DNA from 3 places in the Sinorhizobium sp. 7-81 genome. Region 3 is predicted to be linked to each of the others. Evidence: riboswitches for the same ligand, from Rfam matches in the RefSeq annotation. Region 3 holds a riboswitch; each other region holds the start of a gene.
What was found. Region 3 has a riboswitch for thiamine pyrophosphate ahead of thiB (thiamine ABC transporter substrate binding subunit). Riboswitches for the same ligand answer to the same signal wherever they lie in the genome.

Region 1: linked by a shared signal. The riboswitch ahead of thiC (phosphomethylpyrimidine synthase ThiC) and the one ahead of thiB (thiamine ABC transporter substrate binding subunit) in region 3 are both predicted to bind thiamine pyrophosphate.
Region 2: linked by a shared signal. The riboswitch ahead of thiD (bifunctional hydroxymethylpyrimidine kinase/phosphomethylpyrimidine kinase) and the one ahead of thiB (thiamine ABC transporter substrate binding subunit) in region 3 are both predicted to bind thiamine pyrophosphate.

The regions. Positions count from the first base shown of each region.
Region 1 covers NZ_JASKLT010000002.1:305,003-308,271, reverse strand. The annotation lists gene thiC (phosphomethylpyrimidine synthase ThiC) at 1-1,798, opposite strand, end outside; TPP riboswitch at 1,896-2,007, opposite strand; gene QN224_RS08740 (ABC transporter ATP-binding protein/permease) at 2,279-3,269, shown strand, end outside.
Region 2 covers NZ_JASKLT010000006.1:142,982-146,250, forward strand. The annotation lists gene bdcA (SDR family oxidoreductase) at 1-538, opposite strand, end outside; gene QN224_RS20575 (TetR/AcrR family transcriptional regulator) at 611-1,207, shown strand; TPP riboswitch at 1,326-1,428, shown strand; gene thiD (bifunctional hydroxymethylpyrimidine kinase/phosphomethylpyrimidine kinase) at 1,540-2,334, shown strand; gene QN224_RS20585 (polysaccharide biosynthesis tyrosine autokinase) at 2,702-3,269, opposite strand, start outside.
Region 3 covers NZ_JASKLT010000005.1:201,138-204,406, reverse strand. The annotation lists gene QN224_RS18815 (ABC-F family ATP-binding cassette domain-containing protein) at 1-263, opposite strand, end outside; gene QN224_RS18810 (thiamine diphosphokinase) at 268-918, opposite strand; gene QN224_RS18805 (GNAT family N-acetyltransferase) at 1,097-1,582, opposite strand; TPP riboswitch at 1,766-1,879, shown strand; gene thiB (thiamine ABC transporter substrate binding subunit) at 1,928-2,953, shown strand; gene thiP (thiamine/thiamine pyrophosphate ABC transporter permease ThiP) at 2,961-3,269, shown strand, end outside.

The sequences.
Region 1 (3,269 bases), on a different contig from region 3:
GCATATAGAGGTCGCCGCCATCGCGGTATTTGGCTGCCATCGCCTCGAGCCCTTCCTTCTGCGCCTCGGCACGGATGTCGTGGGAAATCCGCATCGAACAGAATTTCGGGCCGCACATGGAGCAGAAATGCGCGACCTTGTGCGCTTCCTTCGGCAGGGTCTCATCGTGGAAGCTGCGCGCCGTTTCCGGATCGAGCGATAGATTGAACTGGTCTTCCCAGCGGAATTCGAAACGCGCGCGGGAAAGCGCGTCGTCGCGAATGCGGGCGGCCGGGTGACCCTTGGCGAGGTCGGCGGCATGTGCCGCGATCTTGTAGGTGATCACGCCCGTCTTGACGTCGTCGCGGTCGGGCAGCCCCAGGTGCTCCTTCGGCGTCACGTAGCAGAGCATCGCGGTGCCGAACCAGCCGATCATCGCGGCACCGATGCCCGAGGTGATGTGGTCGTAGCCGGGCGCGATATCGGTCGTCAGCGGCCCGAGCGTGTAGAAGGGCGCCTCGCCGCAGACGGCAAGCTGCTTGTCCATGTTTTCCTTGATCTTGTGCATAGGCACGTGGCCTGGGCCTTCGATCATCACCTGGCAGTCTTTTGCCCAGGCGATCTTCGTCAGTTCCCCGAGCGTTTCGAGTTCGGCGAACTGAGCGGCGTCATTGGCATCGGCGATCGAGCCGGGACGCAGGCCGTCGCCGAGCGAGAAGGAGACATCATAGGCGCGGCAGATGTCGCAGATCTCCTCGAAATGCTCGTAGAGGAAGCTCTCGCGGTGGTGATGGAGGCACCATTTGGCCATGATCGAACCGCCGCGCGAGACGATGCCGGTGACGCGGTTGACGGTCAGCGGAATGTAGTGCAGCCGCACGCCGGCATGGATGGTGAAATAGTCGACGCCCTGCTCGGCCTGCTCGATCAGCGTGTCGCGATAGACCTCCCAGGTCAAATCCTCGGCGATGCCGTTCACCTTTTCGAGCGCCTGATAGAGAGGGACGGTGCCGATCGGCACGGGCGAATTGCGGATGATCCATTCGCGGATGTTGTGAATGTTGCGGCCGGTCGAAAGGTCCATGACGGTGTCCGCGCCCCAGCGCGTCGCCCAGACCGTCTTCTCCACTTCCTCGGCCATCGACGAGGTGACGGCGGAATTGCCGATATTGGCGTTGATCTTCACCAGGAAATTGCGGCCGATGATCATCGGTTCGGATTCCGGATGGTTGATGTTGGCCGGAATGATCGCCCGACCAGCTGCGACTTCCTGGCGAACGAATTCGGGCGTGACGAAATCGGGGACCGAAGCGCCGAAGCTTTCGCCGTCGCGCGTCAGCGCCTCCTTCGCCGCCTTGCGGCCGAGATTCTCGCGGATCGCAATGAACTCCATTTCCGGCGTGATGATGCCGGCGCGGGCATAGGCGAGCTGGGTGACGGCCTGTCCCGCCTTTGCCCGCAAAGGTTCCTGGCGAACGGGAAATTCAGGGGTCAGCTTTTCGCCCGTCGCAAAGCCGTTGTCCTCCGCCTTGACGCTGCGCCCCTGATAGGCCTCGACGTCACCGCGTCCAAGGATCCAGTCGCGGCGAAGCTGCGGCAGGCCCCGATCAATGCGGATATCCGCATCGTCGAGCGTATAGGGGCCGGAAGAATCATAGACGGCGACCGGCGGCTCACCGGACGTCGGATGCAGCGCGATCTCGCGCATCGGCACACGGATCTGCGGATGGATCTCGCCGGCCTTGTAGACTTTCTGCGAGGCGGGAAGCGGACCCTGCGTGACCGAGGGAGTCGTGCGCGGCGGGTTGATAATATTCATCGTGAGGCTCCAAAGTTTACGCGTTGGAGACCCAGTTCTGAAGCCGGAAGGATGAAAAGACGCTGCGCCGATGGATCGCGAAAATCGGAATCCTGGCTGTCGCACGTCCGCACCGTCCCTACGCCAGTATGAACTGGATCAGGTTCAACGGGTCACTGCGCGCTTTAGCAGTATCTCAGCCCCTTGCCGGGACCCCCCTGGTGAATGGTGCGAATAGTGCCGGTTATCGGCGTGGCGTCAAGATGGTTTTTTGAGCTTCGGCGGCCGGTTCCTATTCGGCGCGCGCTAAATCGTATCACGAATGCGCCTAAGGCTATTCTTGTGGAAAACCGTTCGGCATCGGTGCGCTTCTGTGCAGTCTAGTGAATATTAGCTGCACTGAATGAGGAGAGTGTCCTGATTCCAGAGCTCGGAGAGAAGGCCTCGCATTGGCGGAGCCGCAAGCGGAAGAAGCAACCGCAGCTTACTCCCGTGTCGCAAATGCGGAGCTTTTGGGGTCTGATGTGGGCCTATTGGTTCTCCGACAGGTGGCGGGAAGCTTGGGCCCTGGCGGCGATCATCGTCGTGCTGACGGCGTTTTCGGCGCTGTCGAGCGTTTGGTTCGCCGATGCCTCGGGCGAACTCGTCAATGCGATTGCCTTTCTCCACCATCCGCAGAATCCGACGACACTCCGCTCCATTCTAGCAAGCGCGGCGACGATGGTCTCGATCGTCGTGCTGAAGGAAGCCGGGTTCACCGCGGTCCGGCACTTCCTCTCGACGATGCTGCATCGCAAATGGCGCGCCTGGCTTGACGAGCGCTTTAACGACGCATTGCTCAGCCGCAACCATACACATCTTCACTTGCTGCGCGGCGCGTCCGAGGCGACCCCGATGGCCGGGGGGATGCCGGATAACATAGACCAGCGCATCCAGGAGTCGATCAAGGGCATGACCGGCGGGGCCATCGGACTGGCGATGGGCATCGGCGGCGTCACCCTGTCGCTTTTCTTCGTTGGTGGGAGGATCATCGAAAGCTCCACCGAGGTTGGCGGACTGGAATTCCTTGGCAGTTACGGCAGCGCCTGTCTGACACTTGCCGCCGTCGCGGCCTATGTTCCCATCAGCACGTTTCTCGCAGTCAAGATCGGTGCAATTCAGCAGCGGCTGGACGTCAGGATGCAATCGGCCGAAGGCAGCTACCGCCGCGAACTCACAACGCTGCTCCACCGCAGCTTCCATGTCGCGGCCTCGCGAGGTGAGGGGGTGCAGAAGCGCATCCACAGCCGGCGCTATCGCGAAATCGACCAAACCTGGTCGAGCCTGAACATTCTGACGGCTTGCTATATGGGCTTCGAGCTCGTCTATAATTTCATCGGCTCGCGCGTCATCGCCTATGCGCCCGGACTGCTGCCCTATGCCGAGAGCAAGATCAGCCTGCGCGGCTATGTGACAGGGGCGGAGCTCGCTAATGCCATCATCAACGATTGCT
Region 2 (3,269 bases), on a different contig from region 3:
ACGTCGGACCGGGCTGGATGACATTGACCGTTATGCCCTTGTCTCCGAAATCGCGCGCGAGGCCGCGTGCCATGCCCTGCACTGCCGACTTTGTCAGCGCATAGGCGGCTCCGCCGGCAAAGGGCATGCGGTCGCCGTTGACCGAACCGACGATGATGATACGGCCGCCATCGGGCATCTGCCGCGCGGCCTCGACCGCCGCGTGATAGGGCGCGCGTACATTGACGTCGATCATACGGTCGACCGCATCCGCATCGACTTCAAGCGGATCGCCGAGGACGAGCGATCCAGCATTCACGACGAGCACGTCGAGCGCGCCTTGATCCCTGACGACCTTAGTGACCGCGTCACGGTTCGCGGCATCGGATTGAATTGCGGTCGCGCCCGTTTCCAACGCGAGTGCCTTTGCTGCTTCGGTTGAGCCCGCATAGGTGAAAGCGACGGTCGCGCCTTCACCGGTAAAACGCCGGACAATGGCCGCGCCGATACCGCGGCTACCGCCTATGACGAAGATTTTCTTGCCGCTGAAATTTGCCATGATTCGCTCCTTGAGAAGAAATGTAGTAAACGCTACATAAAGAGTATTCCACATTGGCGCAAGGATTTTGTAGTGACTGATACAAAAAATGTGAAATCGCGCGGGCGACCCCGTAACTTCGACGTAGACGAAGCCGTCGGCAAGGCGCAGGCGCTGTTCCATCAACGGGGATATGACGCCGTCAGCCTTGCCGATCTGACGGCAGCCCTGGCTATCAATCCGCCGAGCTTCTATGCCGCATTTGGTAGCAAGGCCGATCTCTATGGGCGTGCGCTGGAGCGCTATGCGAAGACGGAGGGGCTGGACTTCGATCGTCTGCTCGCGCCGGAAAAGCCGCTGAACGAAGCGCTGGCGGCCCTGTTCGACGCTGCGGCCGTTGCCTACACGGCACATCCCGAGGCGACCGGCTGCCTGGTTATCGAAGGTGCGCGCGGCGGTACGGATGCGGTCGCTTGCGACAAGGCAAAGACGCTGTGGCGTCGGAGCCGGCAGGTGGTGCGCGATGCGATCGCTGACCGAGCGGCAGACCGCGCGGACGAGATCACGGACTATGTGATGGCGGTCCTGGCGGGCCTCTCGGCAAGCGCCCGCGACGGTCTCGGTGCCGCCCGACTGCGCGCAATCGGGCGCACGGCATCGCTGGCCTTCATGTCCGACAAGGCGCGATGAGTCTTCTCACGGCCCTCAATCGTGCTCTGACTGCGTCGCGGCGATGAAAGACTCGGCTACTCTGCCGTGCGACGGCCACGCGACGTTGACAGACCGGTTCATCTGTCCGATACAATGCGAGCATTCCGAGGGGAGCACCGAGCGGTGCTGAGATGGCGGTGAGCCGAACCCTTGAACCTGATCCGGGTCATGCCGGCGTAGGAACGGGAACACGGGCCTTTGACGGCCTTCATCCACGTCTTCGCGATTTCCCGGATCTCCGTGATATTCCGATCTGGAGACCGACCGATGATGCACTCGCCTTTCTCACCCCTTGTCGCGGTGAAAATCCGATGACGGCGATCGCACTGACGATAGCCGGGTCCGACTCCGGCGGCGGCGCCGGCATTCAGGCGGACCTCAAGACCTTTTCCGCCCTCGGTGTCTATGGCGCCAGCGTCATAACGGCGGTCACGGCTCAAAACACGAGGGGCGTCACCGCCGTCGCCGACCTTTCACCGGAAATCGTCACGGCGCAGATCGATGCGGTATTTTCCGATCTCGATGTGGCCGCCGTGAAAATCGGCATGGTCTCACGCCGGGAAACAATCGCCGCCATCGCCGACGGACTGCGTCGTTTCGGCAAGCGCGCCGTTGTGGATCCGGTCATAGTGGCGACTTCGGGCGACCGGTTGCTGCGGCCGAATGCGGTCGCCGCCCTGGCGGAGGAACTCTTGCCGCTGGCGCTTGTCGCCACGCCAAACCTGCCGGAAGCCGCGTTGCTGACTGGCCGTTCCGTCGCCGAGGATGAAAAGGAGATGGCGCGGCAGGCCGAAGCCATTCTCAAGAGCGGCGCCCGCTCGGTTCTGGTCAAGGGAGGGCACCTGCAGAACGGCGAGGCCACCGACCTCTTTTTCGACGGCAACGTCATTACTCGCCTCCCGGCCGCGCGGGTAGAGACGATCAACGATCACGGCACGGGCTGTACGCTTTCGGCAGCGGTCGCGGCCGAACTCGCGCTCGGGCAGCCACTGACGGATGCCGTACGCGCGGCCAAGGCCTATCTGCACGCTGCGATTTCCGCAGCGGATGCCTTGGCCGTGGGCAAGGGACGCGGTCCCGTGCACCACTTTCACAGCTGGTGGTAGTAGCCGCGAGACGTCGTCGAAACTGCACCCGCCCGCAAGCCGCTCACGGCGCCTTGGTGTCGCCACGGTTGCGACTCAAACATGATTTCATCCATGGTTAATGGGCTCTGCGGCGCCGCGCGTCTTATCAGACGGCGGCTCGTTCCTTGCGGAGTTTTTCCTGTTTCATGCGCTGGCACTCGCTGTGCCGGCGGTCGTGGTGGTACCGATGGCGCTGGCTTATCGTCGGGCTCGATCGAAAGCCGTCACGATGATTTTTCGCCGCTGCGGAAATCCGAAGTCAGTCAAAGTCAGGTCGCTTCCCGGTTTCGGTGAAACCGGCAGCAAGTCCGCACCTGCCTTCGCAGATGCGGACGCGAGCCATGAGCTAAGCTGCGGGGCGGTTCCCGTCGATCGTATGCTCGACATAGTATTTGCCATAACGATGCCGATATTTTTCCACACCGCCGAAGTCGCTGTACTTCGAAAGCTCGTCCATGTCGGTCTTGTTGAGGATAACCCCAAGCACCTTTGAATTGATCTGCGGCTCGGAATGCAAGACGTCGCGCACCAGTCGGGACGGCGTTCTTCCCCATTCGACAACGAAGATGAAACCGTCGGCGAGCGGAGCAAAGGCCTTCGCATCCACAACGGGTGCCAGCGGCGCGAGGTCGACGACCACGTAGTCGAACGAGCTGCGCGCGTTCTCGATCAGGTTTGCCATGGCAGCCGATGCGAGCAGTTCGTGGCTTTGATGCGGTTGATGATGGGACGCCTCGCCGCCAACCGGGAAAATGGCAAGCTTGGTCCGCTGGTCGACCTTGATGCCGGCGGGCCAGGTGGCCTCTCCCATCAGCGTCTCGACGAGCCCCGTGCGCGGAGCGGGCGTGATCATCTGGGTGAGGCCGGGCTTGCGTATATCGCCGTCGATCAAGAGCGTCCGCTTGCCGCTTGCG
Region 3 (3,269 bases):
TAGGCCTGGACGGTGTCGAAGCCTTCGAAATCCGGCGCCTGATGCAGATAGCGAACGGTCGCCGACGGGTGACGGAAGATTTCGCCCGATTGCGGTTCGACGAGGCCGGCGGCCATCTTCATGAGCGTGGACTTGCCGGAGCCGTTGCGCCCGACGAGGCAGATGCGGTCGCCAGGCTCGACCTGCAGGTTGGCGCCCGCAAGCAGCGGCGCGCCGCCGAAGGTCAGGAAGATGTCATCGAGCTTCAGAATGGGTGGCGCCAAGGCTTCAGGCTCCGGAAAGATCATAGGGACGGGCGAGAATAACCGCCCGGCCGGATTTCAAGGAAAAGCGGACCGGTCCCTCCGCAATGTTGGAAATGGTCCGGGAGGAACCGAAGGGCAAGGCGAAGCCGTCGAGCGGATAGCGCGCGTTTTCGATGGAAAGGCCGGAAAGCGCACTGAGCCCGAGAATTGAAAAAAGGCTGCCTTTCGGCAGGTCGATCTCCCGTGCGCCGGGCAGCAGCGGATAGGCTTCCTCCTCGCCTGAGGTCATTAGCGCCGGCAGCCCCTCTTCGGCGATCGCCACGGCTCGCAGCAGATGCAGGAAGGCGTGGTCGCTTCTGGTGCCGCCGAGGGCGCCGGCGAAGATCAGCGACGTTGCGCCGCGCGCGACCGCAGCCTCGACCGCGATCTCCCCGTCGGTCGCGCCTTTTGCCGCCGGATAGCTCTCACGCGGAACCTCGGCGAACGTGGCAAGCAACGCATCGTCGGTCGAGTCGAAATCGCCTACCCAGAGTTCGGGAACGATGCCAAGCGTGCTCGCGTGGCGCATGCCGCCGTCGGCCGCGATGAAGCGGCTACCCGAAAGCTGGCTCGCAAGCCGCTCGGTGCGGGTGAGCGTACCGCCGAGAAGGATGGTGAAGGTCGATTGGGCCATGGCAGAAGCCCATAGCGCAAAGGCACGACCAGATCACGATGATTTTGGGTCGAATCGACCAAAATCATAACCGTGATCGATTCTAACGGGTTAGACCGGGACGCGCGCGGAAAACCGCGCACTTTTCCTCATCCCGCTCTAAAGGCCGAAAGCCATTTTGCGGCAGCAAAGGTGCGCATCAGCTTTCCGACGGGGCCTCGCCGGGAAAGAGCATGCCCGCATAAATACCGGGCGTCGAATCCGGTATCTCCACGGCACCGACTGCACGGGCATAGAAATCGGCGGGACCGACGCCACCGATGACGGCATAGCCGTAGCCCGCGGCCCGCATCGCCATCAGGCTCTCGATGAGCAACGCCTCGCCGATCCCCTGACCACGCATGCTTTCCTCGACGCCCGTCGGCCCGAAGAAGCCAAGCGCCGTCACGTCATGGCAAGCGAAGCCGACGACGCGGCCTTCGTGGACGGCGATGTGAATTCTGGTCGGCATTGACGAGAAGGCGGCTTCAGCCTCGCCGACCCAACCGGCGCCAAACCGCTCTTCGATCCAGGCAAGCACGATCCCGCGTTCCGGAGCCATCGCCCGGCGAACGCTGATGCCGGGCCCGAGCCGGGAAGCGCGCCTTTCAGGCAAGGCATAGAGGCGAACGAGCATGTCTGGCATGAGAGTATCTCCCGGCTACATCGCGTCTGATTGGACGCGCAAAGGACGCTGTACGTTGAATTGCCGCAGCAGGCGAACAAACGCCGCCGACAGTTGTTTGGTTTAATAGCGCAGATGGCTTGGACGGCAAATGTTTCCGCCGAAACCCGGCTTGCCAGACCTGCCGCCGAAAGCTAAATCTTTGCTGCTCTAACGGGGTGCCTCGGTCCGCTTGCGGAACCAAGGCTGAGAGGCTCAAGCCAACCCGCGGAACCTGATCCGGTTCATACCGGCGGAGGGATTAGAAGCGATCGGACCGATGCGCCCTTTTCCCGCAACATCAACAGAGGGAGAGAGGTGCCCGTCATGTCCAGTCCGCTTTACACCAAATTGCTTAGCCGGCTTGCGCTAACTGCAATCGCGGCAGCCTTGCCGTTCGGCGCCAGCGCCGCCGAAAAGAAGCTGACGATCTACACCTATGAGAGCTTCATCACCGAATGGGGGCCGGGCACGAAAGTCGCCGAGGCCTTCGAGAAGACCTGCGGCTGCGACGTCGACTATGTCGGTGTCGCCGACGGCGTCGAGCTTCTGACCCGACTGAAGCTCGAAGGCGAGCAAACGAAGGCCGATATCGTGCTTGGCCTCGATACCAACCTCGTCGCGGAAGCCAAGGCGACAGGCTTTTTCGCGCCGCACGGCCTCGACACTTCCGCCGTCAAAGTTCCCGGCAACTTTTCGGACGAAACTTTCGTCCCCTACGACTACGGCCATTTCGCCGTGATCTACGATACCGAAACGCTGAAGAACCCGCCGAAGAGCCTGAAGGAACTGGTCGAGGGCGATCCTTCGCAAAAGATCGTCATCGAGGATCCCCGCACCTCGACCCCGGGCCTGGGACTGCTGCTCTGGGTGAAGTCAGTCTATGGCGAGGAGGCCGCCGCCGCCTGGGCCAAGCTCAAGAACCGCGTGCTGACCGTGACCCCCGGCTGGTCGGAAGCCTACGGCCTCTTCACCAAGGGCGAAGCGCCGATGGTGCTCTCCTACACCACCTCGCCCGCCTACCACATGGTGACGGAAAACACCGAGCGCTATCAGGCCGCTTCCTTCGCCGAAGGGCACTACATCCAGATCGAAGTGGCCGGCATGACGAAGAACGCGAAGGAGCCGGAACTCGCCAAGGAGTTTCTGGCGTTCATGACCGGCCCCGACTTCCAGTCGATCATTCCGACGACCAACTGGATGATGCCGGTGGCGGCAACCAGGGAACCGCTGCCGGACGCCTTCGGCAAGCTCGTCAATCCGGAAAAGACATTTCTGATGTCTTCCGAGGAAGTCGCGGCCAACCGCAAGGCCTGGATCGACGAATGGCTGACCGCCATGAGCAAGAACTGAGGCGGGATTGTCCGGTGCTGCCGAAAAACGGATGACGATTGCCGCCGGGGTTTTCAGCCTCGGCGGCATTCTGCTGTTCGTCGGCCTCGCCGTCATCGTCCTCCTCGCCCAATCCGGCGGCGGTGATGCCGGCGCCCTCTTCGACACCTATGTCTGGCGCGTCACCCGCTTCACATTGCTTCAGGCGAGCCTCTCGACGATCCTCTCCGTCCTTTTTGCGATCCCCGTGGCACGCGCGCTCGCCCGCCAGGCATCTTTTCCCGGCCGCATCTGGTTGCTTCGGCTGATGGCGCTGCCGCTCGGCCTGCCGGCGCTG